2 regions of the Gallaecimonas pentaromativorans genome follow, and region 2 is predicted to be linked to the other one. Evidence: predicted binding sites of a transcription regulator. Region 2 holds the regulator's gene; the other holds the start of a gene.
What was found. The regulator LexA, encoded in region 2, represses DNA repair genes until DNA is damaged. The targets are predictions, from matches to a motif close to TNCTGTATGTACATACAGNA.
Positions count from the first base shown of each region.

Region 1: the regulator LexA is predicted to act here: its motif matches at 3,043-3,062, upstream of EDC28_RS08955 (YebG family protein).

Region 1 covers NZ_RJUL01000004.1:195,173-210,503, forward strand. The annotation lists gene prc (carboxy terminal-processing peptidase) at 1-830, opposite strand, end outside; gene proQ (RNA chaperone ProQ) at 834-1,445, opposite strand; gene EDC28_RS08945 (GAF domain-containing protein) at 1,516-1,989, opposite strand; gene EDC28_RS08950 (SIMPL domain-containing protein) at 2,112-2,771, opposite strand; gene EDC28_RS08955 (YebG family protein) at 2,768-3,028, opposite strand; gene prpF (2-methylaconitate cis-trans isomerase PrpF) at 3,160-4,335, opposite strand; gene acnD (Fe/S-dependent 2-methylisocitrate dehydratase AcnD) at 4,419-7,007, opposite strand; gene prpC (bifunctional 2-methylcitrate synthase/citrate synthase) at 7,065-8,192, opposite strand; gene prpB (methylisocitrate lyase) at 8,208-9,080, opposite strand; gene EDC28_RS08980 (paraquat-inducible protein A) at 9,227-10,429, shown strand; gene EDC28_RS08985 (MlaD family protein) at 10,398-12,923, shown strand; gene rsmF (16S rRNA (cytosine(1407)-C(5))-methyltransferase RsmF) at 12,972-14,378, shown strand; gene EDC28_RS08995 (flavodoxin family protein) at 14,610-15,161, shown strand; gene EDC28_RS09000 (TatD family hydrolase) at 15,199-15,331, opposite strand, start outside.
Region 2 covers NZ_RJUL01000011.1:108,264-123,594, reverse strand. The annotation lists gene EDC28_RS17805 (cytochrome c oxidase assembly protein) at 1-184, opposite strand, end outside; gene ctaD (cytochrome c oxidase subunit I) at 181-1,791, opposite strand; gene coxB (cytochrome c oxidase subunit II) at 1,801-2,952, opposite strand; gene lexA (transcriptional repressor LexA) at 3,226-3,843, opposite strand; gene yvcK (uridine diphosphate-N-acetylglucosamine-binding protein YvcK) at 3,966-4,883, opposite strand; gene plsB (glycerol-3-phosphate 1-O-acyltransferase PlsB) at 4,994-7,444, shown strand; gene EDC28_RS17775 (2OG-Fe(II) oxygenase) at 7,483-8,085, opposite strand; gene ubiA (4-hydroxybenzoate octaprenyltransferase) at 8,175-9,032, opposite strand; gene EDC28_RS17765 (chorismate--pyruvate lyase family protein) at 9,043-9,531, opposite strand; gene EDC28_RS17760 (flagellar basal body-associated protein FliL) at 9,637-10,059, shown strand; gene glpG (rhomboid family intramembrane serine protease GlpG) at 10,053-10,883, opposite strand; gene glpE (thiosulfate sulfurtransferase GlpE) at 10,849-11,187, opposite strand; gene EDC28_RS17745 (substrate-binding domain-containing protein) at 11,299-12,303, shown strand; gene EDC28_RS17740 (GGDEF domain-containing protein) at 12,426-13,421, opposite strand; gene EDC28_RS17735 (glycosyltransferase family 4 protein) at 13,513-14,607, opposite strand; gene EDC28_RS17730 (choice-of-anchor I family protein) at 14,845-15,331, shown strand, end outside.

The DNA of each region.
Region 1 (15,331 bases), on a different contig from region 2:
TTAAGCTCGCCGGATTTATCGGCCGGGCCACCTTTAACCAAAGAGGCGATCACGGTGTAGTCGTCGATGGACTGCAATACCGCGCCAATGCCTTCCAGTTGCAGGTTCATCTCCACGTCAAAACGCTCGGCGCTACGGGGAGACATATAGCTGGTGTGGGGCTCTACCTGGTTGGCAAAGGCATTCATGGCCAACTGGTAGACATCCTCGCTCTGGGACTGGCTAAGACGCTTGATGGCGTTATTGTAACGCTTGGTCAGGGTGTCTTTGATTTCGTCCCATTTTTTGCCGGTCAGGCTCAAGTTGAGCTCGTCGTATTTGACGCGCTCGCGCCAAATTTCGTTAAGCTCGGCCTCGTCCTTGGGCCAGGGGGCTTCGGTACGGTCGTAGACATATTTGTCTTCGGTATCAAAGCCCATGGGGTTATCCAGCAGCGACAAGGCATAGGCAAAGCGCTGGTAGCGGCGCTTCATGCCAAGGTCGTAGATGGCGTAGGCCCAGCTGTTGTCACCGTCGATAAGGTCGTTATCGATTTGGGTGGCGTACCGCTTTTTAAAACCGTCGATGTCACTTTGCAAAAAGATGCTGCGGTTGTAGTCGAGATCTTTTAGGTAGCGGTCGAGGATCTCGCCGGACAGTTTGTCGTCCAGCGAGAAATGCTTGTAGTGGGAGCGGCGCAGCAAAGTGGTGATCCGCTTGGTCTCTGTCGCGTGCTGTGCTTCTGGTGCCAACTTGGGCAGCGCATCTTCACCGAGGGTGGGTGCCACCGCATAGCTGAACGTGGACACCATGGCCGCGGTCAACGCGGCCAGTCGAATCACCTTTACCATCCGTTACTCTCCCTTGGCGGCGATCAAGTGCTCGCCCTTTACATGCATTACCATGCCGGTAACCAGCTGAACCTGCACAGAATCCTTATCAACGGCTACCACAGTACCAGGCAGAGGGCGCTGGCCCCCAACCACCCGCACATCGTCACCCACTTTCAGGGCGTTGATGTCCAGGCGCGGTGCCTGGCGGGGTTTGGGCTTGGCGCTAGCAGCCGGTTTACGCGGCGCCTTTTTATCATTGGGTTTGCGCTGGGGCTTTTTGTCCGGATCGACACCGGCCTTACGCATGGACTCATGCAGGCTGGTTTGGGCGTGCTCGGCTTCGCTGTCGGTAACGGCGATGCTATCGGCGCCGTCCAGATCCACCCGCGCTACACCGGCTTTGACGCTACGCAGGTAGCGCCAGGCGTTGGTGTAGTGGCGCAGCGCCATGCGCAGCTGGGTCTTGGAGACCCGCTCGTCGCTATCTAGGCGCTCGGCCAAGTCTTGAAAAATACCGATTTTCAGCGGTTTGGCTTCGCCCTTGAGGGTAAAGCATTGCGGGAACGTCTCAGCCAGAAAGGCAAGTACTGCCTTGGTATCGGGGAGTTTTGACGAACTTTCAGTTTGTTCCATGAGTATTCCTTTGCCAGACACGCAGGGCCTTAAAACCTGCGCAGCGGCTTATTCTAAAAGGTCAGGCAGCTTATTTACCAGTGTTGCTGAGGGCATCGCCCAGCGCCTTGACGAATGCATTAAGCCCGGCTTCGTCATCGGCATCAAAGCGACTGAATGAAGGGGAATCTATATCCAGCACGCCGATAATGGCGCCGTTGACCACCAGGGGCACGACTATCTCGGCGTTGGAAGCGCCATCACAGGCGATATGACCAGGGAAGGCGTGAACATCGTCCACTCGCTGGGTGGCCTTTTGGGCGACGGCGGTTCCGCACACCCCTTTACCCACCTCGATACGCACACAGGCAGCCTTACCCTGGAACGGCCCCAGCACCAGGGTATCGCCCTGGAGCAGGTAGAAGCCAACCCAGTTAAGGTCATCAAGGTGTTCATTCAGCAAGGCGCTGATGTTGGCCAGGTTAGCGATAAGATCCGGTTCACCGTCGATAAGACCCAATGCCATCTGGGTTATTTCGGTATAAAAAGCGGCTTTATTGCTCATAGATTTTTGGTTTTGCCCTTAGGGCCTTAAATTCGAACTGTCGGTATAACGTAGGAAGCTTGGCCCTGTCCAGTTAAGGATGCGCCAGACAGGGCCTAAGGCGCTATTTTAGAGCCGGGCGGTCAGTCTTTAATCGCAAATCGGGCTGACACGCTGGCGCTGACATCAATGGTGCCTGGGGTTTGCATCGGGCCCGATTCCATCGCGGCGGCGCGCATGTACACCACCGGCGCCCGGCCACCGCCCTGCTCGTCCACACTCACCATCTTACCCAGGCTGGTGCCACCGGCATTGGCCAGCAGCGCCGCTTTACTCTTGGCATCCACTACCGCTTGGGCCAGCAGTTCACGATAGAGCTTGTCTTGCCCAGAATAAGCCAGCTGCACCTGGCCGATACCGTCGCTGTGGGCGTCCACCGCCACTTTCAGCGCCTTGGGGTAAAGGTCAAAGTCGTGCACCGTTACCCGGTAGCTTTGCTGAGCGCGAAGGCCGGCGGCTTTGCCGTCTACATAGCGCGGGGACACGTCAAAGCGGGTGCCCTGAATGTCTTTGTCGGCTACGCCGATCTTTTTAATGGCGGCCAAAAACGGCTTGGCTTTGGCTTCGATGTCTTTTAGTAGCTCATCAGACTGCTCGCCTTCGCTGCTAAAGGACACGGTAAAGCTGACTTCATCCGGCGCCACGGCGCGGCTCGCCTCGCCCTGCACCGCTACGTAACGGTCCATGGCCATGGTCAGTGGGCTGGCTGCCGCCAGCACCATGGCCAACGCTGCTACTTTCATGGGCTCTCCTTTTTCGGTTTGGTTGCTGCCGGCTTGCCTTTAAGGGCCGCCAGCAGCGCATCCTTTTCGGTAGCAAGGAACAACCCCAGTTGCTCCCGGTGCTCTTCACTCAAGGTCACGGGGCCTTTTTCCAGCAGGTCGGCCAACAGATCGGCGCTGTCGAGCAGCTTGTCATAGGCATCTGCTTCCTGTTTGCTGGTAAAGGTCATCTTCTCTATCCCCTTGCGTACTACGACGTATTGAATAACGACGGCCATAACGACTCCTGATTTACTGTATGAATGAACAGTAAATCATTTCCTCGGTCAGGTCACGCCGAAATTCAGAGGACAGGGGCAGTATTGCAAAGCTTTATGAGAGGCTGATGAACGCCCCGCTTTACGCCGGGTTAAAAGCATTCCTCGGGCACCCTCACCCAGCCTTCCATGATGATGCGGGCGCTACGGCTCATGGACACGTCTTGTACCTGCCAGTTGCCACTGGCGTCTTGCCCTGCCTTGGCGCCCACCAGCAAGGTGCCAGAGGGGTGGCCAAAGCGAAGGCGATTAGCGGCGCCGCCGGCCGCTTCGCTCACCAAGGTGCCGGGAATAGCCGCCGCGGTGGCTATGGCGACAGCAGCAGTGCCCATCATGGCGTGGTGCAGCTGGCCCATGGACATGGCCCTGACACAAAGGGCAATGCTGTCGCCGGCCACGGTTTTACCGCTCGACGCGTTATAGCTAGTGGGAGGCGCCACAAAGGCGACTTTCGGGGTGTGCTGGCGCGTGGCCGCTTCTTGTGGAGTTTTGATAAGCCCCATCTTGAGGGCCCCGGCGGTGCGTAGCGCTTCTAGGCGGGCCAAAGCGGCTTTATCGCCATTGATATCCCCTTGCAGCTCGGTGCCCCGGTAGCCGAGGTCACCGGCGCGCACAAAGATGGTGGGAATGCCGGCGTTAATCAGGGTGGCGTCAAGGCTGCCAAGGCCGGGTACCTCCAGTTTGTCAACAAGGTTTGCGGTGGGAAACAGCGCCCCTTCATCGTCAGCCGGGTCAACAAAGGTCAGCGGCAGCTCTGCGGCCGGGAAGGTGACACCGTCTAGCTCAAAATCGCCGGTCTCCTGGACTTGGCCCCCGCTGATGGGTACCCGGGCGATGATGGTTTTGCCGATGTTTTGCTGCCAGATATGAATGTCGGCATGGCCGTTTTGTGGCAGTAAGGCGCTGTCCACCAAACCGCTGTGAATGGCAAAGGCGCCCACCGCTGCCGAGAGGTTGCCGCAGTTACCGCTCCAATCCACAAAGGGCTTGTCGATAGCCACCTGGCCAAAGAGGTAATCCACATGGTGGCCCGGCCTTTGGCTTTTACTGAGGATAACCGCCTTAGAGGTGCTGGAGCTGGCGTTACCCAGGCCATCAATCTGTTTGCCGTAAGGGTCAGGGCTACCCAGCACCCGCAGCAGCAGCTTGTCTCGGGCCGGGCCCGGCTCACGGGCGGCAGGGGGCAAGTCGTTTAAGCGAAAAAACACCCCCTTGGAGGTGCCGCCGCGCATGTAGGTAGCCAGAATTTTGATTTGCGGTTTACTCATTACATCACTCCACACCGGCTGCCCGGCAAAAAGAGCCCCGTAAAAAAAGGAAAGCCGCCTTCCCTGGCGGCTTAAGGGGATGATCAGTTATTGGCGTCCAAAAAATCCTGGGCAAAGCGCTGCAGCACCCCGCCCGCCTGGTAAATAGACTCCTCTTCGAGGGTATCGAGGCGGCAGGTTACCGGCGCTTCGAGGCGCTCGCCGTTTTGGCGGTGCACCACCAACGTCAGCTCGGCGCCGGGGGCAGGAATGCCTTTAACATCAAAAGTCTCGGTGCCATCGATGCCCAGGCTGTGGCGGTCGGTGCCGTCTGTAAATTGCAGCGGCAAGACCCCCATGCCAATCAGGTTAGTGCGGTGAATGCGCTCAAAGCCTTCGGCCACGATGGCCTCAACCCCAGCCAACCGCACCCCTTTGGCTGCCCAGTCGCGGCTTGAGCCTTGGCCGTAATCGGCGCCAGCGATGATGCAAAGGGGTTGGCGCCGGGCCATGTAGGCCTCGATGGCCTCCCACATCCGCATCACCTGGCCTTCAGGTTCCAGGCGCGCCAGGGAACCTTGTTTTACGGTGCCGTCCACTACCGCCATCTCGTTGATGAGCTTGGGATTGGCAAAGGTGGCGCGCTGGGCGGTGAGGTGATCGCCTCGGTGGGTGGCGTAGGAGTTGAAGTCCTCTTCGGCCAAGCCCATTTTGGCCAGGTACTCGCCGGCGGCGCTGCTGGCCAGGATAGCGTTAGAGGGCGACAGGTGATCGGTGGTGATGTTATCCCCCAGCACCGCCAGCGGCCGCATGCCCTTGAGGCTGCGTTCACCGGCCAGGGCGCCTTCCCAGTAAGGCGGACGGCGAATATAGGTGCTTTGCGGCCGCCAGTCGTACAGTGGCTTGACACGTTGGCTGTAGTCCACCTTCACGTTAAACATGGGCTCGTACACGGCCTTAAATTGCTCTGGCTTTACACTTTGCTTGATGATGGCGTCTATTTCGCCGTCATCGGGCCAGATGTCCTTGAGGGTAATGTTTTGGCCCTCGGCGTCCACCCCTAAGGCGTCTTTTTCAATATCAAAGCGGATGGTACCGGCAATGGCGTAAGCCACCACCAGCGGCGGCGAGGCCAAAAAGGCCTGCTTGGCATAGGGATGAATGCGGCCGTCAAAATTGCGGTTACCGGAGAGCACCGCCGTGGCGTAGAGGTCGCGCTCGACGATCTCCTGCTGGATAACCGGGTCCAGGGCGCCGCTCATGCCGTTACAGGTGGTGCAGGCAAAGCCCACTACCCCAAAACCGAGCTGCTCGAGATACCCCAGCAATCCTGCTTCTTTAAGATACAGCTCCACCGCTTTGGAGCCTGGCGCCAGGGAGGTTTTGACCCAGGGCTGGCGCACCAGGCCTTTTTGCACCGCATTGCGGGCCAAGAGGCTGGCGGCGATGACGTTGCGTGGATTGGAGGTGTTGGTGCAGCTGGTGATGGCGGCGATGATCACGGCGCCGTCGGGCATCAGCCCCGGCTGTTGTTGCCAGGCGCCGGCAATGCCCCGTTTAGTCAATTCGCTGACCGGCACTCGCTTGTGGGGGCTCGACGGCCCGGCGATATTGCGCACCACCGAGCTTAAATCAAAGTGCAGGGTGCGCTCATATTCGGCGCTCTGAAGGCCATCGGCCCAGAGCCCGGCAGTTTTGGCGTATTGCTCTACCAGTTGCACCTGGGCTTCTTCGCGGCCGGTCAGGCGCAGGTAATCGAGGGTCTGCTCGTCAATTTGGAACATGGCGGCGGTGGCGCCGTATTCCGGGGTCATGTTGGCGATGGTGGCCCTGTCGCCCAGGGTCAGGCTGCGGGCGCCTTCGCCGAAGAACTCAAGATAGGCGCCTACCACCTTTTCGCTACGCAAAAACTCGGTGATGGCCAGCACGATGTCGGTGGCGGTAATGCCGGGCGCCGCCTTACCGGTCAGCTCAACGCCGACGATATCGGGCAGGCGCAGCCAGGAGGCGCGGCCCAGCATCACGCTTTCGGCTTCAAGGCCCCCTACCCCCACGGCTATTACTCCCAGAGCATCAACGTGGGGGGTGTGGCTGTCGGTGCCCACCAGGGTGTCGGGGAAGGCAACGCCGTCTTTAACCTGCACCACCGGCGACATTTTCTCGAGGTTGATTTGGTGCATGATGCCGTTGCCAGGGGGGATGACCTCGACGTTTTTAAAGGCAAGCTTGGTCCAGTTGATAAAGTGGAAGCGGTCTTCATTGCGCCTGTCTTCGATGGCGCGGTTCTTATCAAAAGCGTCTTTGTCAAAACCGGCGTGCTCGACGGCAAGGGAGTGGTCAACAATCAGCTGGGTAGGCACCACCGGGTTGACCTTGGCCGGGTCGCCGCCGCGCTCGGCAATGGCGTCGCGAAGGCCGGCAAGGTCTACCAGGGCGGTCTGGCCGAGAATGTCGTGGCACACCACCCGGGCCGGAAACCAGGGAAAATCCAGCTCCCGTTTGCCGTGGATGATTTGGCCCAGGTAATCGTTAAGGCGCGCCGGCTCTGCTCGGCGCACCAGGTTTTCGGCCAGCACACGGGCGGTATAGGAAAGGCGCGCATAGGCCCCCGGCACCAGGGCGTCGACGGCGGCGCGGGTATCAAAGTAGTCAAGCGAGGTGCCCGGCAGGGCTTTTCGAAATTGGCTGTTCATGCCTTCAACTCGTGTTGTCACTAACGGCAAAGGGCCCCGAAGGGCCACTTTTCTTTATCAGGCGCGGTTTTCCAGGGCCACAAATTCCCTGATATCAGGCCCGGTGTATTCGGCCGAGGGCCGGATAATGCGGTTATTGGCCCGCTGCTCCATCACGTGGGCGGTCCAGCCCGATACCCTTGAGCAGACAAAAATCGGGGTAAAGAGCTTGGTGGGAATGCCCATGTAGTGATAAGCGCTGGCGTGGAAGAAATCGGCATTGGGGAACAGCTGCTTCTTCTCCCACATAAATTGCTCGGTGGCCTCGGAAACCCGGTATAGACGGTCGTCCCCAAAGTCCCGGGCCAGGGCCTTGGACCAATACTTGATAACGGCGTTGCGTGGGTCTTTGGTGCGGTAGATGGCATGGCCAAAGCCCATGATCTTCTCTTTTTGCTCCAGCATGGCATTAAGGCGCGACACCGCTTCTTCTTCGCTGGCCCAATGCTCAATCATGGCCATGGCCATCTCGTTGGCGCCGCCGTGCAGCGGGCCACGGAGTGAACCGATGGCGGCGGTCACGCATGAATGCATATCAGAAAGGGTGGAGGCGCAGACCCTGGCGGTAAAGGTAGAGGCGTTGAACTCATGCTCGGCGTAGAGGATGAGCGACACGTTCATCACTTTTTCGAAAAGGGCGCTCGGCGCCTTGCCGTGCAGCAGCGCCAGGAAGTGGCCGCCGATGCTGTCGCAGTCTGAGTCGGTGTCGATGCGCACGCCGTCATGGCTAAAGCGGTACCAGTAGTTGATGATGCCGGGAAAGGTTGCCAGCAGGCGGTCGGATACGTCCATCTGCGCGCTAAAGTCCCCTTCTTGCTCCAGGTTACCCAGGGCCGAACAACCGGTGCGCAGCACGTCCATGGGGTGAGCGTCGGCGGGAATTTTCTCCAACATCTCGCAAAGGGTGGCTGGCAGCTTGCGCATACCCTTGAGCTTGGTCTTGTAGGCGCCAAGCTCGGCTTCATTGGGCAGCTCACCGCGCAGCAGCAGATAGGCCACTTCTTCAAAGCAGGCTTTGTCGGCCAGGGTTTCAATGTCATAGCCGCGATAATGCAGGCCGTTACCGGCGGTGCCGACGGTACAGATGCTGGTTTGTCCGGCGACCTGGCCGCGCAGGCCAGCCCCCCCTAATGCTTTATCAACCATGCTGCATTCCTCTTTTTATTTATCTTTGGCAAATAGGGCGTCGAGCTTTTGCTCGTACTGGTGGTAATTGAGGTAGTCGTACAACTCGCTGCGGGTTTGCATGGTGTCTACCACGGCGTTTTGGTGGCCGTCGCGAAGGATGGCTTCAAAGACCTTGACCGCGGCGGCATTGGCGGCGCGAAACGCCGACAGCGGATAGAGCACCATGTCAACGCCGTGCTCGGCCAACTGGGCCTTGTGGTAAAGCTCGGTTTGGCCGAACTCGGTCATGTTGGCCAGCACCGGCACGCCGCAGGCGGCTTTGATGCGGTCGTAATGGTTAAGGTTGGTCATGGCTTCGGCAAAGATCATGTCGGCGCCGGCTTCGGCGTAGGCGGCGGCGCGCTCGACGGCGGCGTCCAGGCCTTCTACGGCCAGCGCGTCGGTGCGGGCCATTATGACGAAGTTGCTGTCCTGGCGGGCATCAACGGCGGCCTTGATGCGGTCTTGCATTTCACTGGTGGAGACCACTTCCTTGTTGGGTCTGTGGCCGCAGCGCTTTTGGGCTACCTGATCTTCCATGTGCACGGCGGCCACCCCGGCCCGTTCCATGGTCTTGATGGTGCGGCCGATGTTAAAAGCGCCGCCCCAACCCACATCGATATCCACCAACAGCGGCAGATCCACGGCGCCGGTAATGCGCTCGGCATCCTGGGCCACGTCGTTAAGGGTGGTAATGGCCAAGTCCGGCAGGCCAAAGCTGGCGTTGGCTACGCCGCCGCCAGACAGGTAAAGGGCTTTAAAACCAGCCGCTTTGGCCATCAGCGCCATATAGGCATTGATGGTACCGGCAATTTGCAGGGGGTGTTCGCTGGCAACCAGCTCGCGGAATTTGCGTCCCTGAGACATGACAAACCTCACATGGGGAAAACTCCCCTCAGACTAATCCTTGCTTTACGTTAACGTCAACCTCAAGCTGAAAGACCTTGATCTGCTTGAGGCTGCCTGGCTGAGCAGATAGCATGGGCGGATCGCCGTTAACGGATCGGCTTGTTATGTCCGAACCCCAGATAGTTTGCCCCCACTGTTTGCTGCACATGAGCGGCTGCGCCTTGGATACCGGCCACAATGCCTGGTGCCCGCGCTGCGGCGGTGCCATTGCCGAAGGCCGGCGCATGAAAACCCGCACCATGGTGGCCCTGGCGATGACCCTCTCCCTCGGCACCCTGTGTTTGCTGTTCATGCCCTTGGTAAGCTTTAGTGTCTTTGGCATCAGTACCGATGCCACCTTGCTAAGCGGCATTATCAACCTCGCTCAGGAAGGCCAGTGGATCCCGTCTTTTTTGGTGTTCCTGACCGCGCTGGCGGTACCTATCTTGATGTCTTGCCTGCTGCTCTTTGTGCTATTTGCCCCCGACAGCCATATGCGCCGCCAAAGTATGGTGGCCCTTGGGTATCTCAAGGAATGGTGCATGCTCGACATCCTGTTGGTGGGGCTTTGCGTGTCCATGGTCAAATTGGGAGACATTGGCGATCTGCACCTCAAAGCCGGTATGTGGAGCCTGGTGCTTGGGCAACTGGCCATGGCGGCATTGCTGCAAGGTATTCGCCCAGCCGAGCTTTGGCAGCGCATTGCCGAGCAGCCCCTTAAAAATGTCGATGGGCTGCGAAGCTGCGTGCGCTGCTATGCCCTCAATGTGGCCTCCGCCGAGTATTGCTGGCGCTGCCAGCGTCATTTGGAAAGCCGCCCTACCCAGGGCCGCCGCCTGTGCTGGATGCTGCTTATCGCCTCTTGCGTGCTGCTGGTACCGGCCAACTTTTTACCCATCAGCTACACCACCTCTTTTGGCTCCACCGGCGCCGATACCATCCTTTCCGGGGTGCTGACCTTAAGTAACGCCGGCAGCCCCGGTATTGCGGTGCTGGTATTTGTGGCCTCCATTGTGGTGCCCATCGGTAAGATTTTGCTGCTGGGCATCATTCTGTATCGCTCCAAGGGACACGAGTTTTCGCCCCGCCGCGCCCAAAAGCTTTACAAGCTGGTGCACTTTGTCGGCCGCTGGTCGATGTTGGATATTTTTGTGATCACCATTATGGTTACCCTTGTTGATCAAGGGGTTTTGTCTCAATTCGAGGTTGGCCCCGCCGCCACACCTTTTGCCATGGTGGTGGTGCTGACCATGCTGGTCACCATGCGTTTCGATACCCGTTGGTTATGGATACAAGATGAAAAAAACCGCCGTCAACGTGATGGATAAACCCGAGATCCGCAAGGTGCGGCGTGTGTCTTTGGTATGGGTAGTGCCGCTGCTGGCCATTGCCCTGGCCAGCTATTTGATTTATCAGCAGTTTGTTGAACGCGGCCTGCTGCTCACCCTCAGCTTCCCCGAGGCCAAGGGCCTGGTGCCCGGCAAAACCGAACTGCGCTACCAGGGTTTTAAAGTGGGGGTGGTCAGCCGTTTGAGCTTCAATGCCAAAACCGGCGAATTTACCGCCCACATCAACGCCATGCGCGATGTGGAACCGCTTTTAAAGGAAAACACCCAGTTCTGGCTGGTTAAACCCACGGCCAGCCTGTTGGGGGTATCGGGCCTCGATACCCTGCTCTCTGGTAACTACATCGCCATGCTGCCCGGTGACGGCAAGCCCCAGCGGGATTTTGTTGCCCGCCATACCCCGCCGCCCGAACCGGTGCCAGAAGGGGTGTTCATGGTGGAGCTGGCGCTGCGTAACTTAGGATCCTTGACCGATGGCTCCCCGGTTTATTACCGGCGCGTGCCCATAGGTGAGGTGCACAGCTACCGCCTGGATAAAGAAGCCGGCGCCGTGGTGTTGCAGCTCACCTTCGATGAAAACTATGCCGATCTGGTGAAAAGGGACAGCCGTTTTAAGGATGTATCCGGCCTTAAAATTCAGGCCGGCCTTAACGGCGTGAAAGTCGACAGCCAGGGCCTGGTGTCCATGCTAAGCGGCGGGCTGCAGATGGACTCCCCCGACGACTCCCCGGCCGCCACGTACGGCCAGCGCTTTGTGCTGGACCAGGAGCGGCGCTTTAACCACCAAGTGCACCTTAATTTTGACGAGCAGGTGTACCTGCCCAAAGGCACTCCCATCATTGCCCACCAGCAAGTGGTGGGTGAAGTGATGGACAGCAACGACTCCGGAGTGTTGCTGGGCTTTAACGAGCAGCCGGTCAATCCCTTCTACGCCTGGATAGCCCAGCGCAGCCTCAAAGATTTACAGGTCGCCACCCTGTTACATCCACAGTACATTCGCCTGCTACAAGGAGTGGATGGTCGCCATATCCTCCACAACGAACCGCCGCTACCCAGCAACAGTGATAGCGAGCTTTTGATTAAAATCAGCAGCGACCACAAACTGGCCGATGGCACGCCCATTCAGTACAAAGGCTTTACAGTAGGTGAAGTGATTTACTCGCACCTTGAGGGTGATAAAGTCATTGCCGAAACCAGCATTCAGCAGGCCTACCGGCAGCTGGTACGCCGCGACAGCCGCTTTGAATCCGCTGAGCCCTTGCAAGTGGACGCCAGTTTTCAGAAGTTCAAACTGAAAACCGCTCCTCTTGAAACCTGGTGGCAAGGGGCCGTTAACATTCTGCCCGGTAAAGGTGAAGAGGCCTCCTACGACAGCCTTTTTGTGTTGGACCAGCAAAGCGCCGTACCGATGCAGCACTTGACGCTGCATGTCTCGCCGCCTCACTCCCTGCCCGCTGGCACCCCGGTGCGCCGCAACGGCTTTACCATAGGGGAAGTGCAAAGCAGCACCCTGGAAAAAGGCGGCAAGGAAGCGCAGATCAAGGTGGTCATCCGTAAGGACATTACCCTGAGTGCCACTAATCGCTTTTATTGGCAGCCTCCTATCGCCATGAAGGCCGATCTTAAAGGCGTGCGAGTCAGCATTCCTGACCTTGCCTCGGCCGTTGCTGGCAGCATTGAGCTGGTGGATGCCAAAGACGCGGGCAGCAAGGAAGATCGCACCCGCATCTTTGCCAACAAAGACAGCGCCCTGGCCGTTGGCCCCGATATAACCCTGTTGGTACCGGCCCTTACCGAGATAACCCCGGATGCACCGGTCAAATACCTCGGTTACCCGGTGGGCAAAGTGGTCAACCTCGATGACAACGACCAAGGCCGGGTGCTGACCATCCGCTTTGACAGCAATCTGGCCGAACGCTTTGCCCGCCACGGCAGCCAGTTCAGCTTGGTGCGCCCGCAGCTATCCCTTGGCGGGGTCGACCATCTTGATGCCCTGCTTGGCCCTTATATCGCCGTGATGCCGGCCAAGGACAAGAGCGCTAGGCAAGAGACCGCCTTTACCCTCTCCCCCACTCTCTATCCCCACAAGGAAGTGGTAGTGGCTGCCACCAGCGCCGCCGGGCTCACACCCGGTGCACCGGTGTGGTACCGGGATCTGCCGGTAGGCGAGATCTTGAGCCTCAAACTGATGCCGACCGGCGATGGGGTCTTTATTCGCCTTGCCATCCGCGATGAGGCGGCCCAGTGGGTCACCAGCAACAGCCGTTTCTGGGTGAGAGCCGGCTTCAAAGCCAGCTTTGGCTTCCTGGACGGCTTTAAATTCAACACCGACAGCCTGCAAGCCATCGCCCAGGGCGGCATTCAATTTGCCACCTTTGGCGGCGGCCAGCCGGTTGACAAACCCATGCCGCTGCAAAGCGACGCCCCGGAGCACTGGGAGCAATGGTCGCCGGAGCTGCCGCGTCCCCAAAGCTAAGGCTTTTTGCTACACTCTCGGGCCTGTTTTAAAGGCCCGAGAGTCAGCGTGCAAAGCAAAGCCTTCCTTCCCCCTTCCTTCCTGGCGGCCATGGACGCCATCATGCCAAGCGGGCTAAGCCGCGAAGACTTTGCTGCTGCCTGCCAGCGGCCGCTGAGAAAGGCCATCCGCGTTAACACCCTCAAGATAAACGTTGCCGACTTTCAGGCGCGTATGGCCCCCAAGGGCTGGCAACTTTCCCCCATTCCCTGGTGCGAGAGCGGCTTTTGGGTAGCGCGCGACGACGAGTCAAAAATGCTGGGCAACGAGCCCGAGCATCAGCTGGGGCTTTTTTACGTGCAGGAAGCCTCGTCGATGATGCCGCCTACAGCCCTTTGGCATGTCCTTGAAGGCCAAGCACAAAAGGTGCTGGATATGGCCGCGGCCCCCGGCTCCAAGACCACCCAACTGGCGGCCCTGATGCAAAATGGCGGGGTGCTGGTGGCCAACGAGCTGTCCTCTTCGCGCCTTAAATCCATGGCCGCCAACATTCAGCGCCTGGGGGTGGCCAACGTGGCCTTGAGCCATTTTGACGGCCGGGTTTTTGGCAACGCCCTGCCGGAAACCTTTGACGCCATCCTCCTTGATGCCCCTTGCGGCGGCGAAGGCACTATCCGTAAGGATGCCGACGCGCTGAAAAACTGGTCCCAAAGCCATATCGACGAGATAAGTGCCCTGCAGCAGCAGTTGTTGGCGTCGGCCTTTTCGGCCCTTAAGGTTGGCGGCGTGCTGGCCTACTCCACCTGCACCCTTAATCGCCAGGAAAACCAGCACGTGCTGGACAGCCTAATCAAGGCCCACCCGGGCAAGGTCGAGGTGCTATCTCTTGAAGGATTGTTTGAGGGAGCCCATAAGGCGCTGACCGAAGAGGGCTACCTGCATATCTGGCCGCAGATTTACGACTCCGAAGGCTTCTTTGTGGCGGCCATTAAAAAGACCGGCAGTGTCGAGAGCGAGCCCCCCGGCTTTAAGCTCGGCAAGTTTCCCTACCAAAGCGCCCCGAAGAAAGTGGCCGAGGCTTTTGGCCACTACCTTGCCGAGCAGTTCGGTTTTACCCAGCCGCTGAACCTTTGGCAGCGCGAGCAAACCTTGTGGCATTTTCCCAAAGCCGGTGAGGCGCTTATTGGCCGCTTTCGCATGGACCGTCTCGGCATCAAGGTGGCCGAACAAGCCGGCAAGGAATGGCGATTACATCAAGATTTCATTCAGGCCTTTGGCCAGCACTGCCACAGCATTGCCCTGAGCCTTGAGGAAGCCAGCGAGTTCTTAAAGGGCCGTGACATCGCAAGAGATACCCCGGCAGGTGGCGAGCAGCTGGTTTCCCTGGAAGGATATCCACTGGGTAGCGTCAAGGTTATCAAGAATAAACTGAAGAACAGGCTGCCCAGGGAATTGGTTAAAGATCAGGGCCTTTGATGAATAAAGCCCGGCGTTTTATTGAATAAATGGCGTTAATGGCAGGCAAACTGAGCAAGGCTCAGCTACCCTAAATCACAGGTTTTGCACACTTTGTACACACCGTTAATTAGCGCACGGCTCTCACCGAGAGCCATTCCCCTAAGCCCGAAACAAGGACCTGGTTTCGGGCTTCTTTTATGTGCAAAGCGCCCGCTTTTACCCACCCGTTGAACCGACATGGAGTACGACATGCCCAAGACCAGTGTTGTTTATCATTCCGGCTACGGTCACACCCAGCGCGTAGCCGAAGCGGTGGCCGAAGGCGCCGCTGCCACCCTTATCGCCATCAGCAGTGAGGGGGACATTAGCGAGGCTGACTGGGCCACCCTCAAAGACAGCGCCGCCATTATTTTTGGCACCCCCACCTATATGGGCGGGCCCAGCTGGCAGTTTAAGAAATTTGCCGACGCCAGCTCCAAGATCTGGATGCAACAAGGCTGGAAGGACAAAGTCTTCGGTGGCTTTACCAACAGCGGCAGTCTCAACGGCGACAAGCACAGCACCTTAAGCTACCTGCAGGTGTTGGCCAGCCAACATGGCGGGTTGTGGGTGAGCCTGGGGCTGATGCCAGCCAACACCCTGGCCGCGAGCCGCAGCGACATCAACAATCTGGGCGGCTCCATGGGGGTGCTTGTGCAATCTCCCACCGATGCCGGCGCCGACGCCATACCCCAGGGCGATATCGATACCGCCCTTGCCTACGGTAAACGGGTGGCCGCCATTGCGGCGCGCCTTGGCTGAATATCCCTCGTAAAAAAGGCGCCATCCGGCGCCTTTTTCAATGGGCCAGCAGAGGCTTGGCCTTGGGGAAGCAGCGATAGAAGTTGTCGGTGGTTATCTGGGCCAACGCTTCAAGGCTCACCCCTTTGAGCTCGGCCACAAATTCAGCCACATCGCGCACATATTGCGGC
Region 2 (15,331 bases):
TGAGCCGGTTTTTGTCCTCTGGCTCCACCAGAGTGGCGGCCACCGGGCCACCGGTTTTACCGTTGATACCGGTCACCTGGCAAAACACGTTGTAAAGGGGCACCAGGGCAAAGGCAAAACCGAACATCAGCGCCACCAGCAGCAATAGGCGTTTGGTCAGCCGGCCATGGCCCTGGCCGGTCATGGTTTGATCTCCGGCGGGGTTTCAAAGGTGTGGTAGGGCGCTGGGCTCGGCACTTCCCATTCGAGCCCCTCGGCTCCTTCCCAGGGTTTGGCAGGTGCCGGCGTGCCGCCTTTGATGCACTTGATCACCACCCACAGGAAGATGAGCTGGCTGAGCCCGAAGGCAAAACCGCCAATGGAGACAATCTTGTTCAAATCGGCAAATTGCAGGGCGTAATCGGGGATCCGCCTTGGCATGCCGGCCAGCCCGAGAAAATGCATGGGAAAGAACAGCACGTTCACCGACACCAGCGAGCACCAAAAATGCAGCTTGGCCAGGCCCTCGTCGAACATGTGGCCTGTCCACTTTGGCAGCCAGTAATAGGCTGCCGCCATGATCGAGAAGATGGCGCCGGTCACCAGTACGTAGTGGAAGTGCGCTACCACGAAGTAGGTATCGTGGTATTGGAAATCGGCCGGGGTGATGGCCAGCATCAAGCCGGAAAAGCCACCGATGGTAAAGAGCACCACAAAGGCCAGGGCAAACAGCATCGGCACTTCAAAACTGATGGAGCCGCGCCACAGGGTGGCTACCCAGTTAAACACCTTCACCCCGGTGGGTACGGCGATCAGCATGGTGCAATACATGAAGAACAGTTCGCCAAAAAGCGGCATGCCGGTGGTGAACATGTGATGCGCCCACACCACAAAACTCAGCCCGGCAATGCTGGCAGTGGCGTACACCATGCTGGCGTAGCCGAACAGCCGCTTGCGGGCGAAGGTGGGCAGGATGGCGCTGATAATGCCAAAACTTGGCAAAATCATGATGTACACCTCGGGGTGGCCGAAGAACCAGAAGATGTGCTGGAACATCACCGGATCACCACCGCCCACGGCGTTGAAGAAATCGGTGCCAAAATACTTGTCGGTGAGCACCATGGTCACGGCGCCGGCCAGTACCGGCATCACCGCGATCAGCAAGAAGGCGGTAATAAGCCAGGTCCACACAAACAGCGGCAGTTTCATCCAGGTCATGCCCGGCGCCCGCAAGTTGAAGATGGTCACAATCACATTGATGGCGCCCATGATCGAACTGATGCCCATGATGTGAATGGAGAACACGAACAGCGCCGTGGAATTACCCGAGTAGGTGGTGGAAAGCGGCGCATAGAAGGTCCAGCCGAAAGCCGGCCCGCCGCCCTCCATAAAAAGGCTGGACAGCAAAATGGCGAAGGCAAAGGGCAAAATCCAGAAGCTCCAGTTGTTCATCCTCGGCAGCGCCATGTCCGGCGCGCCAATCATCATCGGGATCATCCAGTTGGCCAGCCCCACAAAGGCCGGCATCACCGCGCCAAACACCATTACCAGGCCATGCACCGTGGTCATCTGGTTGAAAAACTGCGGCTCCACCAACTGCAAGCCCGGCTGGAATAGCTCGGCGCGGATCACCATGGCCATAGAGCCGCCGGTTAGGAACATCAGAAAGCTGAACCACAGGTAGAGGCTGCCGATGTCCTTGTGGTTGGTGGTGGTAACCCAGCGCATCAGGCCACTAGCCGGGCCGTGATGCACCTCATGTTGGGCGGCGTCGAGCCCCTTGGGGGCATCCATGTCTCGTGAGACCTGCATTGGTGCCTCCTAGGGGTTGTCGCCGCTGAGGAAACGGTGCAAGTCGGCGGCCTGTACGGCGTCACCGGTGCTGTTCCCCCAGGCATTGCGTTCATAGGTGATGATGGCGGCCAGCTCCGACAGGCTGAGCTGTTTGCCAAAGGCCTGCATGGCGGTGCCGGCTTTGCCATTGAGCACGATATCGATGTGGGCATGGACATCACCGGTGGCGATGGCGCTGCCTTTAAGGGCCGGAATGGCCCCGGGCAGCCCTTCGCCATTGGGCTGGTGGCACATGGCGCAGCGCGCCTCGTAAAGGGCTTTGCCGTCGCGCATCAGTTCGTCCAGGGAGCGGTTCATGGCCAGCAGTTTTTGCTCTTCGGCCTTTTTGGCGGCCAGACGGGCCTGCTCAGCACTGAGCCAGTCGTCAAAGGCCGCCGGCGTCTTGGCAATCACCACTATGGGCATGAAGCCGTGGTCCTTGCCGCAGAGCTCCGCGCATTGGCCCCGGTAGAGCCCTGGCTCCTTGATGCGAGCCTGCACCTGATTGATAAAGCCGGGGACGGCGTCTTTTTTCACGGCAAAGGCCGGAACCCACCAAGAATGGATAACGTCTTCGGAGGTGATCACAAAACGGATATTGCGGTCGGTGGGCAGCACCAGGGGCCTGTCCACCTCGAGAAGGTAGTTGTCGCCCTTGTCCAGGCGGTTGGTTATCTGGTCCGGCAGGGTCGCCAGCAGCGAATAAAAACCCACATCGGTGCCCAGGTACTGGTAATGCCATTTCCATTGGGAGCCGGTAACCTGCACCGTGATATCGGCCGGGCCTGAGCCGTCGTCATCGCCTGCCACCAGGGCTTTGGTAGCCGGTACCGCCATGGCGATGAGGATGACAAAGGGAATGAGCGTCCAGAGGATCTCGACCCGGGTGGACTCGTGAAAGTTGGCCGCTTTGGCGCCGCGGGATTTACGGTGGCGGATCAGGCTGTAAAACAACAGGCCAAAGACCACGGCCCCGATGGCACAGCAGATCCAGAAGATGGTCATGTGCAGACCATAAACCCGCTGGCTGAAGTCCGTAACGCCGCGGGTCATGTTGTATCCGTCCGCCAAGGCAGTGAATGGCCAGCACCAGGCCAGCACCGCCCAGGCCCCCAATGCCTGATGACGTCTGCTACTCACTTGCTGCTCCTGTCAGTAGAAGCGAGAGCCCTGCCCAGGTACGACCCAGTCCTTTGCCGGCCCTTCCCTACCCCGTCCAGCAAGCGCCTTGGAGAGTGACGATTAGTGGCGGGATCGTTGTGATTGTGTGTATCGCTGCAAAACTGCTGATGTTTTTATAGTCAGACTAAGCCTTATCCAAGAAAGGGTTATCGTCCAGTTGGTGGGGGAATAAATGCAAAGAAGGCGGCAAGGGGGATGCCCCTGCCGCCTTCTGCTAAAAGCCGTTACGCCTTAAAACTGGCTGTTACGGATCACCCCGACGGCCAGGCCTTCGATGGTAACGGGCGTCTCCCGAAGGTCGACCAGAATGTCGTCAAAATCGTCGTTCTCGGCAATCAGGCGCAGGCTGTGGCCGTGCTGGTCCAAGCGTTTTACGGTGACATCATCTTCCACCCTGGCCACCACCACCTGGCCGTTACGGGCCTGGCTGGTGCGGTGCACCGCCAGCAGGTCGCCGTCCATGATGCCGATGTTTTTCATACTCTCGCCCTTAACCCGCAGCAGGAAGTCGGCACGGGGGTGGAACAGCTCCGGGTCCATCTGGAAGTGGGACTCAATATGCTGGGTCGCCAGAATGGGCTCACCGGCAGCCACCTGGCCAATCAGCGGCAGGCCCGGCTCGTCGTTGGCGCTGTCGTCATCCAGTAGGCGAATGCCACGGGAAGTGCCGGCCAAAATTTCGATAACCCCTTTTTTGGCCAGGGCCTTGAGGTGTTCTTCGGCGGCATTGGCAGACTTAAAACCCAGCTGCTGAGCAATCTCGGCACGGGTGGGGGGCATGCCGCTTTCCGAAATGCGGGCGCGGATCAGATCCAGGATCTGTTGCTGGCGGGGAGTAAGGGGGCGCATCGGATGCCTCAACTGGGTTTATTTACAGTAACTGTCAGTATATCCAGTTCTTTGGAGATGGCAAGGCGCTTGGCCTGCACAGCCACCAACCCACAGGCACCGGATTTTTACTCACAGAGTTATCAACAGGCAGCGAGGATCCGCTCCAGGCCGTTGGCCAGGGCGTCGCGGTCATGGCGATAGAAGATTTGCTCGGACGCCAACGGCATCTCCAGGCGCCTGACACCGGCCGGCAGTTGCTGCCAGTCAAGGCCAGGCCTGGCCAGCACCCAGTCGACGGCGCTAAAACCCAGTTGCCGGTGCAACCAGGCCAAGCGCTGGCCGGGGGTTAACGTGCGCACCGGGCTTTGTTCTACCCCCAGGTTTTCCACCCAGACCTTGACCGCTTTGCTGGCCCGAAAGGCCCCGGCCAGTTCCGGCAGCAGCAGCGGCGGCAGCACCGAAGTTAGAAACGAGCCAGGCCCCAGAATCAAGAGATCGGCTTCTCTTACCGCATCCACCCCTTCCTTGGTGGCCGCCACCTTGGGCGACAAGGTCAGCTGGCGCGGCATGCGCTCAAGGCCATCTACCCGCTGCTCGCCCAGGTGCTCAAGGCCCTCTTCACAAAGGGCCAGCAGGTCGGCGGGGCTCTCGGTCATGGGCAGCAACTCGCATTTCACCCTAAGCACCTGGCGCACCAGGTTGATGGCTTCAAGCGGCCGCACGCAGAGGTCGTCCAGGGCCAGCAGAATGAGGTTACCGAGGTTATGGCCGCCCAGTTCCCCTTCGGCGCCGAAGCGGTATTCAAAAAGGCGGCTACCGGTGGAGGGTTGGGTGACCAGCTGATTGATGCAGTTGCGCACATCGCCCCAGGCAATGCAGTGGTGCGAGCGGCGCAGGCGCCCCGTGGAGCCGCCGTTGTCGGTGGTGGTGACGATGCCGGTAAGGCGGGGGCCCAGAAAGTTGAGCGCCGAGAGCATCCGCCCCAGGCCGTGGCCGCCCCCCAGGGCAACAACCCGTTCCAAGGCCGCCAGATGGGGGCGATAAGGTGATTCTGCCATTCAAAGATCCAGCCATGGACTGCGTCCCAAGGTTACCCCGGCTGCAAAGACTTTGACAAAGACTTCTGCTAAGCTAGCCGGCCGGCTAAAAACTTCTCCGGGACATATTCGTGCTGCCGAGTTTTCTACTCAAGGCCCTCAAGTGGCCTGTTTCACTGACCGTTAAAAGCAAACTGGTGCCGCAAGATCCCGTCAAGGAGCTTGGCCTGGACCCCAGTAAGCCCATTGTGTACGCCTTTAAAACCGCTTCAGCGTCCGATCTGTTGGCGGTGCGGCGTTTGTGCTTGGCCATGGGGCTGCCAGACCCTGCCGCGCCGCTACAACTGGCTGGCCAAACTGTGCCCCGCTGCCTGTTCATGGATAAACCGGTGACCTTGCTGACCCGCAAGCGCCGCCACGGCAACTTCCGTGACGCCCTTAAAGCGCTGCTCAAGCCCTTGCGGGAAGATAACCAACAAGACGTGCAGCTGCTGCCGGTTTCCCTGTTCTGGGGCCGCCAGCCGGGTCACGAAAACCCCTCGCTGCTGGGCTCGATGCTGTCTGACTACGACTCCCCCTCCTGGCTGCGAAAAATGCTGATCATCGCCTTTTATGGCCGTGACAACTTCGTGCGCTTTGCCCGGCCGGTGTCCCTTCGCAATCTGTTAGACCAGCGCGACGACAGCGACGACAACCTCAGCCACAAGCTGGCCCGGGTAGCGCGAGTGCATTTTTCCCGCCAGCGCCTGGTAATGACAGGCCCGCGCCTGCCCGACCGCGAAACCATGCTGGCCGCCCTGCTCAAGACCGAGCCCATGAAAAGGGCCATCGAAGACGAAGCCCGCTCCCGCAAGGAAGATTTCGGCCAGGCCGAGCAGCGCGCCAACCAGTACCTGCAGGAGATCGCCGCCAAGTTCTCCCCCGGCTTTATCCGCTTTTTAGACCGCCTGCTGGGCTGGATCTGGAACCGCATCTACAAGGGCATCAAGGTGTCCAACGCCGAGGTGGTGCGCCAGTTGGCCCACGACGGCAACGAAATCGTGTTCGTGCCCTGCCACCGCTCCCACATGGACTACCTGCTGCTCTCTTACGTGATTTACCAGCAGGGCATGGTGCCGCCGCACATCGCCGCCGGGGTCAACCTCAACTTCTTCCCAGCCGGGCCGCTGTTCCGTCGGGGTGGCGCCTTTTTTATCCGCCGCAGCTTCAAGGGCAACAAACTCTATTCCACGGTGTTCCGCGAGTACCTCTACAGCCTCTTTCAAAAGGGCTACTCGGTGAAATATTTCACCGAAGGCGGCCGCTCTCGCACCGGCCGGCTGCTGCCGCCCAAAACCGGCATGTTGGCCATGACGGTGCAAAGTTTGCTGCGCTCTTCCGAGCGCCCCATCAGCCTGGTGCCGGTGTACATCGGCTATGAACACGTGATGGAAGTAGGCTCCTACCTCAAGGAGCTGCGTGGCAACTCCAAAGAGAAGGAGTCGGGCTGGCAGGCCTTTAAATCCACCATCAAGGCGCTGCGCCAGGATTTTGGCCAGGGCTTTGTCAATTTTGGCCAGCCCATCGCCTTGTCCCAGTACCTCACCGAGCAGGTGCCGGACTGGCGCAAAAGTAGCGGTGACGCCGACGCCAAACCCAGTTGGCTGACCCCTCTGGTCAACCGCCTGGGCGATGAAATGCTGACCCGCATCAACGACGCGGCGGCCCTTAACGGCGTGACCCTGGTGTCGCTGGCGCTGCTGTGCGCCGAACGCCGGGCCCTGTCGCGGGAAGTGCTGGAAAACCAGTTGGACTTGTTGCTGGCCCTGGCCCGCCAGGCACCCTACTCGGCTCATGTCACCCTGCCCGAGCAAGACGGCAAGGCGCTGCTGGAGCAGGTGCTCAAAGGCGACAAATTCCAGGTCAGCGAAGACGGCCTTGGCGAGCTCATAAGCCTGGATGAAACCCAGGCCATCGCCATGACCTATTACCGCAACAACATCCTGCACCTTTACATGCTGCCCTCTTTGGTGGCGCGGCTGCTGCTGGACGGCCCCAAAAGCCTTGATACCCTTTGCGAGCAGGTGCTGGCGCTTTATCCGCTGCTGAAAGCCGAGCTCTTTATGGGGATTGATGAAGCGGCCCTTGGCGAGCATCTCCAGGCGCTGCTTGGCGCCCTCGAGCAGCAAGGCCTGGTGAGCCTTGATGGCGAGCGTTGGCAGGCGGCCAGCCACCAACGTCCGGGCTATCGCAAGCTGTGGCTGCTAAGCGGGGTTATCGAAGAGTCCTTGCAGCGCTACGCCATCGTGCTGACGCTGCTGCGAAGCCCAGAGCCGCTGGGCCGGGCCGAGCTTGAGAATCGCGCCCAGGCGGTGGCCGAGCGACTTTCGGCGCTCTTTGGCATCCAGGCGCCGGAGTTTTTCGACAAAAAACTCATTGCGTCTCTGGCCGCCACCCTGCGCGAGGCAGAATTGGTGGTGCTGGGGGAACAAAGCGAGCTGCTGCCCACGGACAAAGCCCTGGCCCTGGACGAGCTGGTGCTCAACCTGCTCTCCAACGAGGTGGCTGATACGGTACGCCATGTGTTGTGCAAGGATTGCTGACACTGACCACCAAAAAGCCGCTCACCGAGCGGCTTTTTTCAGGCCAGCGGATGAGCGTCGCGGCGGAACCAACCGGCGATAGAGTAGCGGTCGTCCCCCGCCGGCAACACCTCGTGGGGAAACTCTTCCGATAAGAAACACACCAAAGTGCCGGGGGCCGGGTCCACCTTGCCCAGCAGCTGATCGTGGCTGTCGTAGAGGGCCAGCTCGCCGCCGGCACCGGCTGGCCACCAGGCATTAAGGTAAGTCACCGCCGACACCACCCGGTTGGAGCGGCCGCGAAAGGCATCCAGGTGCTTTTGATAAAAATGCCCCTTGGGGTAATGGGCAAAGTGGCACTCGTAGTCATTAAGGCCGAGGAACAGGCTGCGGTTGATGGCCAGGCGCAGCTCGTCCATCAGCGCCAGGTAACGCTGCTGCTGCAAGGACAAGCCGTCGAGCCAGAGGGTGTTGTCGTTGCGCACGTCCAGGCGCTGCTGGTGGTCACCCTCGCGGCCGATGCCGGCCCGGGTCAGCTCTTCGCGGCGTACCAAGAGTTCGCCGCGCAGCGCATCGCGCAGCTCGTCGTCCAGCCACTGGGGGATCACCACAAAGCCGTTGCTGGCCAATCCGTCAATTACCGCTTGCAGTTTCTGGTCCATGGTCCCCCCAAATACAAAGGCCCCGAACGCTAGAAGGTTCGGGGCCCGCTGACAATTCATTTTATTTGTCGTTACGACAAGCCATTTCCTTATTGCATCAGGTAATCGGCGTAGATCCCCATGGCCACCACCATGCCAGCGTAGTTGTTGTTGAGAAAGGCCTTGAAGCAGTTGTCACGGTCGCGGTTGCGCACCAGCCATTGCTGGTAAACAAAGAACACCGCCATCGCCAGCACTCCCAGGTAATAGGGCAGCCCAAGGCTTGCCACCACCCCGGCTTGCAGCAGCATCAGCAGCGCCGCCAGTTGCAGAAGGCCGGTGATGAGCTTGTCGGAGCGGCCAAACAGGATGGCAGTGGATTTAACCCCAATACGAATGTCGTCGTCCCTGTCTACCATGGCGTAGAAGGTGTCGTAAGCCACTGTCCAGGCGATGTTGGCAGCAAACAGCCACCAGATGGACTCGTCAATTCGCCCGGTTTGCGCCGCCGATGCCATGGGAATGCCCCAGCCAAAGGCCATACCCAGCACCACCTGGGGCAGGTGGGTAAAGCGCTTCATAAAGGGGTAGCTAAAGGCCAGGGCCAGTGCCACCAGCGACAACAAGATGGTGAGCCGGTTGAGGGTCAGCACCAAGCCAAAGGAAACCAGGCACAACACACCAAAGAGAATGATCGCCTCGCGGCTGGTCACCGCGCCCCGGGCCAGGGGCCGCTGGGCGGTGCGCTTGACGTGGCCGTCGACCTTGCGGTCGGCAAAATCATTGATCACGCAGCCGGCCGAGCGCATCAAAAACACCCCGGCAAAAAACACGAAAGTGATCCAAGGGTCAGGCAAACCGTTGGAGGAAACCAGCAAAGCCCAGAGGGTGGGCCAGAACAAAAGCAGCGAACCGATGGGTTTATCGGCGCGCATCAGCTGCATATAGCTTTTATATTTTTCTTTCATGGGTTCCATCTCAAAGGTCAAAGACGGCGGGCAGAAACACTTCCATCACCCAAACCGGGCTTTGACCGGGCGCACGAAAATCAGAACAGCGTGCCCACAGGGTCTGGGCTGCCAACCCAAGGGCACTACCCTCTACCTGGGCCAGCAGGATATCACCTCGGGTCCAGCCGTCATCGGCAAAGAGCCGCTCACCCAGCGGCTGTTCGCCTAGGCTGGTAAAACCTTGCTGGCTGACAAAGAGGCTGCGAGCGTAAATGCAGGTTTTGTCGTCGGCCTCCAGCAGCACGGTGCGTTCGCTCACCAGTGCCGGCAACGACAACCAGGCTTGCTGCCGGGCATTGAGTTCAATTTGGGTCAACGACTGCAACTTGACCCTGAAATGTTTGCTGTGACGTTTCAAACGCCGGGTCAGCGAGCCCTGGTCAAGCAGCCAGTCGCGTTGCTGGCTGCCAAGACCTTCGGCCTCAGCCACTGACATCCACTGCCAATCAGACCACATGCGGGAACAGGCTTGTTTTGAAGGTGCCCCATGATATCACCGGCATCTGGCGAGCCAAGTGCTTTACTGGCAAAGTATGAGCGCCAAATTTGAAAGGGGACATCCATGCGTCATCTGTTACCACTGCTGTTGCTTGCCACCACCACCCTGCCCGTCCTGGCGCAGGCCGCCGAGGAAGAAAAAGCCGGTGAAGCCAAGGCAGCAACCCAGTACGGCTATTACGAGCTGGAGCCTGACATCATCACCAACTATGTCAGCCAGGGTAACAGGTTGGGCTATATCCGGGTGACGGTGCAGCTGATGCTCAAAGACGACAGCAAGAAGGATTTGGTGGAACACCATGCGCCGCTGATCCGCGACGCCCTTATCGAGATCTTCGGCAACCAGACCGGCGACGATATCCGCTCCCTGCAGGGCCGCGAGCAAATCCGCAAAGCGTGCCTGAAAACCACCCAGGACCTACTGCTAAAAGAAACCGGCGAGCCGATTGTCGCCGATTTACTCTTCACCAAGTATCTGTATTACTGAGCTTTACTGCCCTTAAACGGCAGCCCCGCCAGGGCGCAGCCAGCGATCAGGCCCCACAGGTGGGCCTGGTTGGCAATGGGTAGGCCAATACCCACAAAGCCCAGTACCAGCCAAGCCAGCATGAACAGCACTAGGGAGTTGGGCAGCATGATGCCACGGCGCGGATAGAGTAGCCCCGACACCCAGAAGTACCCGAACAGGCCGTACACCACCCCCGAGAGGCCGCCAAAGGCCGGCCCCGCCGCCAGAAACTGCGCCAGGTTGCCAGCAAAGCCGGTCACCAGGGTGATAAGGGCCAGATGCAGGCTGCCTTCTTGCTTTTCCACAATGCCGCCCAGCTGCCACCACCACAGCAGGTTGAAACCGATATGCAGCAGGGAAAAGTGCAGCAAAATCGGCGTCACCAGCCGGTAGGCGTTGGCCAGGGTAACGGCATCGAGGCTGGCCGGGAACGACAGTGCTTGATATAGCCCGGCATAGCCCAGCATCCACGGCAGGTACACCAGCACGCACACCACCAAAAAACCCAGCGTCAGGGGGCCGGCGACAAAGCGCAGCTGCAACTGGCTGTTGTAGCGCAAGGGCGACGGCCTGTCACCGCCGCTTTGCCAACTGGCCGAGCTGTAGCGCGGGTCGTGGGGTTGAGTCAGGAAATGTTGCCAGGCTTCATCGAGCCACTCCGGGGCCGGCAGCGCCACCTCAACGGCAACGTCGCTGCCGGCTACGGCCAGCCGGGCCTTTACGCCACGGGTTGCCAGGTAGTCGACAAAGCCCTGGGCCAGCCTCGGGTCAGGAAAGTGACCCAGTATCTTGGTCGCGGACATAAGGGTAGGCTTTTCTCCAGGCTTCGAAGCCGCCGTCGAGGCTGTACACTTCTTCAAAGCCCTGTTGCAGCAGGTATTGCGCCGCGCCCTGGCTGGACACGCCATGGTAGCAGCAGACGATAACAGGGGTGTCGAACTCGGCTTCGGTCATAAACCGATGCAAGGTACCGTTGGTCAGATGGTAGGCACCATCGATATGACCGCCGGCAAAACTGGCCTCGTCGCGGATGTCCACCAGCCTTGCTTGGCCATCATTAAGCTTATGAAACGCTTCATCGATTGATATATGGGCGAACTGCTCCATACAATACCTCTCTTGATTTGCTGCCCTAGCATACCTCTTTAATGGCAGTGGGCGTTAACTTGGCCAAGGGTTTTGGTTAAGCTTTACGCAGAGCTCCCGCAGGATTAGTTCATGGCCACCATAAAAGATGTCGCCAACAAAGCTGGCGTCAGTATTTCTACCGTCTCTCACGTGCTCAACAGCACCCGTTTTGTGGCCGAAGCCACCAAGGAACGGGTGTTCCTGGCCATCAAGGAGCTCAACTACGCCCCTTCGGCGGTCGCCCGCAGCCTCAAGGTCAACCGCACCCGCACCATCGGCATGCTGGTTACCACCTCCACCAACCCCTTCTTCGCCGAGGTGATCCGCGGGGTTGAGGAGGCCTGTTCCGCCCTGGGTTACACCCTCATTCTCTCCAACTCCGGTGGCGAAGTTGCCCGCCAGCAGGCCAGCCTGCGCATGCTGATTGAAAAGCGGGTCGACGGCATCCTGGTGATGCTCTCCGAAGACGCCTCCGAGGTCTACGAACTGCTGGGCACCCACCCGGAGCTGCCGCAGGTGATCATGGAATGGGGCGATACCCAAGGGGATATCTACCGCATCCAGGACAACGCCGAACAGGGCGGGTATTTAGCCACCAAGCATCTGATTGATAAAGGTCACAAGGCAATCGGTTGCATCACCGGCCCGGCCAGCAAGAGCCTGACCGTAGAGCGCCTGGCCGGGTTTAAGCGGGCCATGAAAGAGGCAGGGCTTGCCATCAACCCAGATTGGATCCTCGAAGGGGATTTCGAGCCTGAAGGGGGCTGCGCCGCCATGGAACAGCTGCTGACCCAGCAAAGCCGCCCCACCGCGCTGTTCGTGTTCTCAGACCCCATGGCCCTTGGCGTTATCAGCGCTGCCCACATGGCCGGCCTGCACGTACCGGAAGACCTCTCGGTTATCGGCTATGACGATGTGCCCATGGCCGGCTTTTTCAGCCCGCCGCTGACCACCATCCATCAGCCCAAGTATCGCCTCGGCCACAAGGCCGCCAAGATTTTGCTGGCCAAGGTCAACAAGGAAGAGAGCGACAGCAAGGTGCTGACCCTGCATCCGGAACTGATTGAGCGGAACTCGGTACGTGAATTGGTTTAAAAACTGGCTGGCCCGGTACGACGCCTGGTCGCTGCGCTGGGGCCTGCATCCGGTCTATAAGCGCAGCTGCGTACCTCAAAAAAAAGAGCGGGATTAACCCGCTCTTTTTTATGGCGCTGACCTTAAAGGGATAGCGGCATTACCCGGTTGCGGCCCAGGCGCTTGGCCTCGTACAACAGGGCGTCGGCCTTATCCACCAACTGGATGCTGCTTTCACCGCCTTGGCCCTGGGCCACCCCCAGGGAGGCGGTAATTTTGTCAATCTTCTGGCCGGTGCGTTTGTCGGTCACTGTTACTTTGGCAATCAGGCTGCGCAGGCTCTCGGCTTTGCGCCTGGCCACCGCCAGTGGCGCATCCACCAACACCGCAAACTCCTCGCCGCCAAAACGAAACGCCAGGGCTTCGTCCTTTAAAAACAGGCTGATTTGCCGGGCCGTGGCTTTGAGTACCTGGTCACCGAGAAGGTGGCCGTAGTTGTCGTTAACCGCTTTGAAATGGTCGAGGTCCAGCAGGATAAGCGACACCGGGCCTGTCATGCTGGCCAGCTCCATGTCGAAGGCGCGGCGGTTGCGAAGGCCGGTCAAAACGTCCACCAGCGCTTCTTCGCGGCTCTTGGCCAGGGCCTCTTTGAGCCTGGACACCTCGTCTTCGGCGGTGCTGAGCCGGCTTTGCAGGTGATCGGCGCTGCCGTTCATCCACTTGGCGTCTTTCACCAGGTTACGCACTTCATCCATCAGGGTGTCGAGGCTGATATTGCCGTCCTCAATGCCGCTCAGGCGCGCGAAGCGCTCGTTCAAGGCACGCTGGAATTGGGCGGTGTCCTGGCGGGTGTCTTGCAGGGTGGAGCTCAGCTCCTGCGTCAGGGCCTGCAAGCTGTCGTTAAGGCCCTGGGTGTCGCGCCAACGGCTGTCGGCCAGGTGCGCCTGGTATAAAAGCGCCGCCGAGCTCGGGCCCAACTCGTCGCTTTTCGCCAAGGTTTGGTCCAGGGCGCGGTTCAGCTCTGGGTTTTCCTCGCTGACATAGACGTACCAGAGGCTGTAATGCTCAGGCGTCGGCGGCAGCCGGTATTTGGATAGCAAGCCAAGGGTTTTTTTGAAGATGTCGTAGACAGTGCTCATGACTACCCAGTCTTTTTGTTAGGTCCTAAACCAGTGTGGACAGCCTGGACGGAAAAAACAGGTCCGGGCCCATTTTTATCCGGTCGCGCCGTTACTGTTGGCGATGAATGGCGAGCAGTTTTTCCAGGTTACGGTGCATGTCGAACTTGCTTTTCACCAATGCCTGGCCACTTTGCACCATCTGCGCCGTTAATGTCTTGTTATTGATCAAGTCTTCAATTTTCGCGGCCATGTCGGCCACATCAAAGGCCTTGGCCAGCAAACCGGTTTGACCATGCACCACCACTTCCGGGTTGGAAGAGGCGTCAAAGGCTACCACCGGCACTCCGTGATACAGGGCTTCAATCAGGGTGTTGGCGCTGCCTTCGTACTTGGAGGTAAAGGCCAGCAGGTCGATAGCCGCCATAAATCCGGCCATGTCGCTGACATGGCCCAGCAGCCGGATATCCTCCCCTAGCCCCGCCGCCTCGATAGCCGCTTCCAGCTCCGCCCGTTTTTCACCTTCACCGGCGATATCGATGCGCACCTGATGGCCCTTGGCCTTGAGGCGCTGGCAGATCTCCACCAGCCACAGCTGACCCTTTTGGTCTACCAGCCGCCCGACACTGCCGATCACCAGCGGATTTTTGTCTGCCGCCAAAGGCTTGGGCGCGGGAAAAGGCTGCCGGGTGTCGACCCCGTTATAGATGATGCTGGTCTTGGCCACCGGGAACCAGGTTTCGTTACCCTGGACCATCTTGTCGACGATCTCCTGGGAATTACCCACCACATGGGTAATAACGTCGTTGAACAGCCATTTATTGAGCGCACTGGCGCTGGGCTTTTTGGGCATGCCGCGCCGGTAGACAATGTGCCTGACCCCGGCAAGCCTTGCCGCCAGGCCGGCAAACTTGGCATCGGACGGCAGGTTCAGCACCACGGTGCTGACGCCGTTGTCTTTGAAAAATTTAACCAATTTAAACAGCTTGAGCGGGTTTAGCAGGCTGAGGTTGCCAATTTGCATGGCCAGGGGCGAAAAGCCCGCTTGGGTGGCTGCCCGGTACAGGGCCGAATCACGGTTGGTCACCATCAGGGTGGAGACTTGCTGATCCCTGAAATAACACGCGGTGGACAGGTGCCATTTCTCGCCCCCGCCCCACTGGCCGTTGGTGTTTACAAAGCAGATCGCATTCTTGGCAGCTGTCACTGGCGCCCTTTCCAATGCCCCGCCGGGGCGGCATACGGTTGATTATTCGCGCAAGATACCAGATCCCGGCGCCAACAGGCATGGCAGGGGGTGAATTCGCATCCCCTTTTATCTCCCACCTTCAACCTCCCCCTGCTACCGCTCATCGCAGATGTAGCGAAAAGGAAAAACCAGTCACATCAATGAAACAACTCATCATTAGGGTGTGCGCCATCAAAAACCCTGAGGTGTGCAGCCATGACCAAACGCTTTTCCCTTATCGCCCTGGCCCTTTTAGGCCTGAGCGCCTGTGATGACAACGATAACGACACGCCGCCAGTAGTGACGCCGGAGCCGGCTCCGGCCAAGGTCGACATCAAATTGTCGGTGCTGGGCCGCTACAGCGCCGGGGTGATTGGCGAGAGCGCCGCCGAAATCGTCGACTTTGACCCGGCCAGTAAACAGCTGTTTGTGATTAACGCCGCCGCCGGCACCGTGGACGTACTGGATGCCGCTAACCCGCCCACCCCCACCAAGACCGCCACCCTGGATGTAGCAGCCCTCATCGGTGAAGCCATCGGCGGCGTCAACTCGGTGGCGGTGAAAAACGGCCTGGTGGCCGTCGCGGTGGAGAACGACAACAAACAAGCCGCCGGTTACATCGCCTTCTACAAGGCCGATGGCCTGCAGGCGCTGGGCTTTGTGGGCGCCGGCGCCCTGCCGGACATGGTGACCTTCAGCCCCG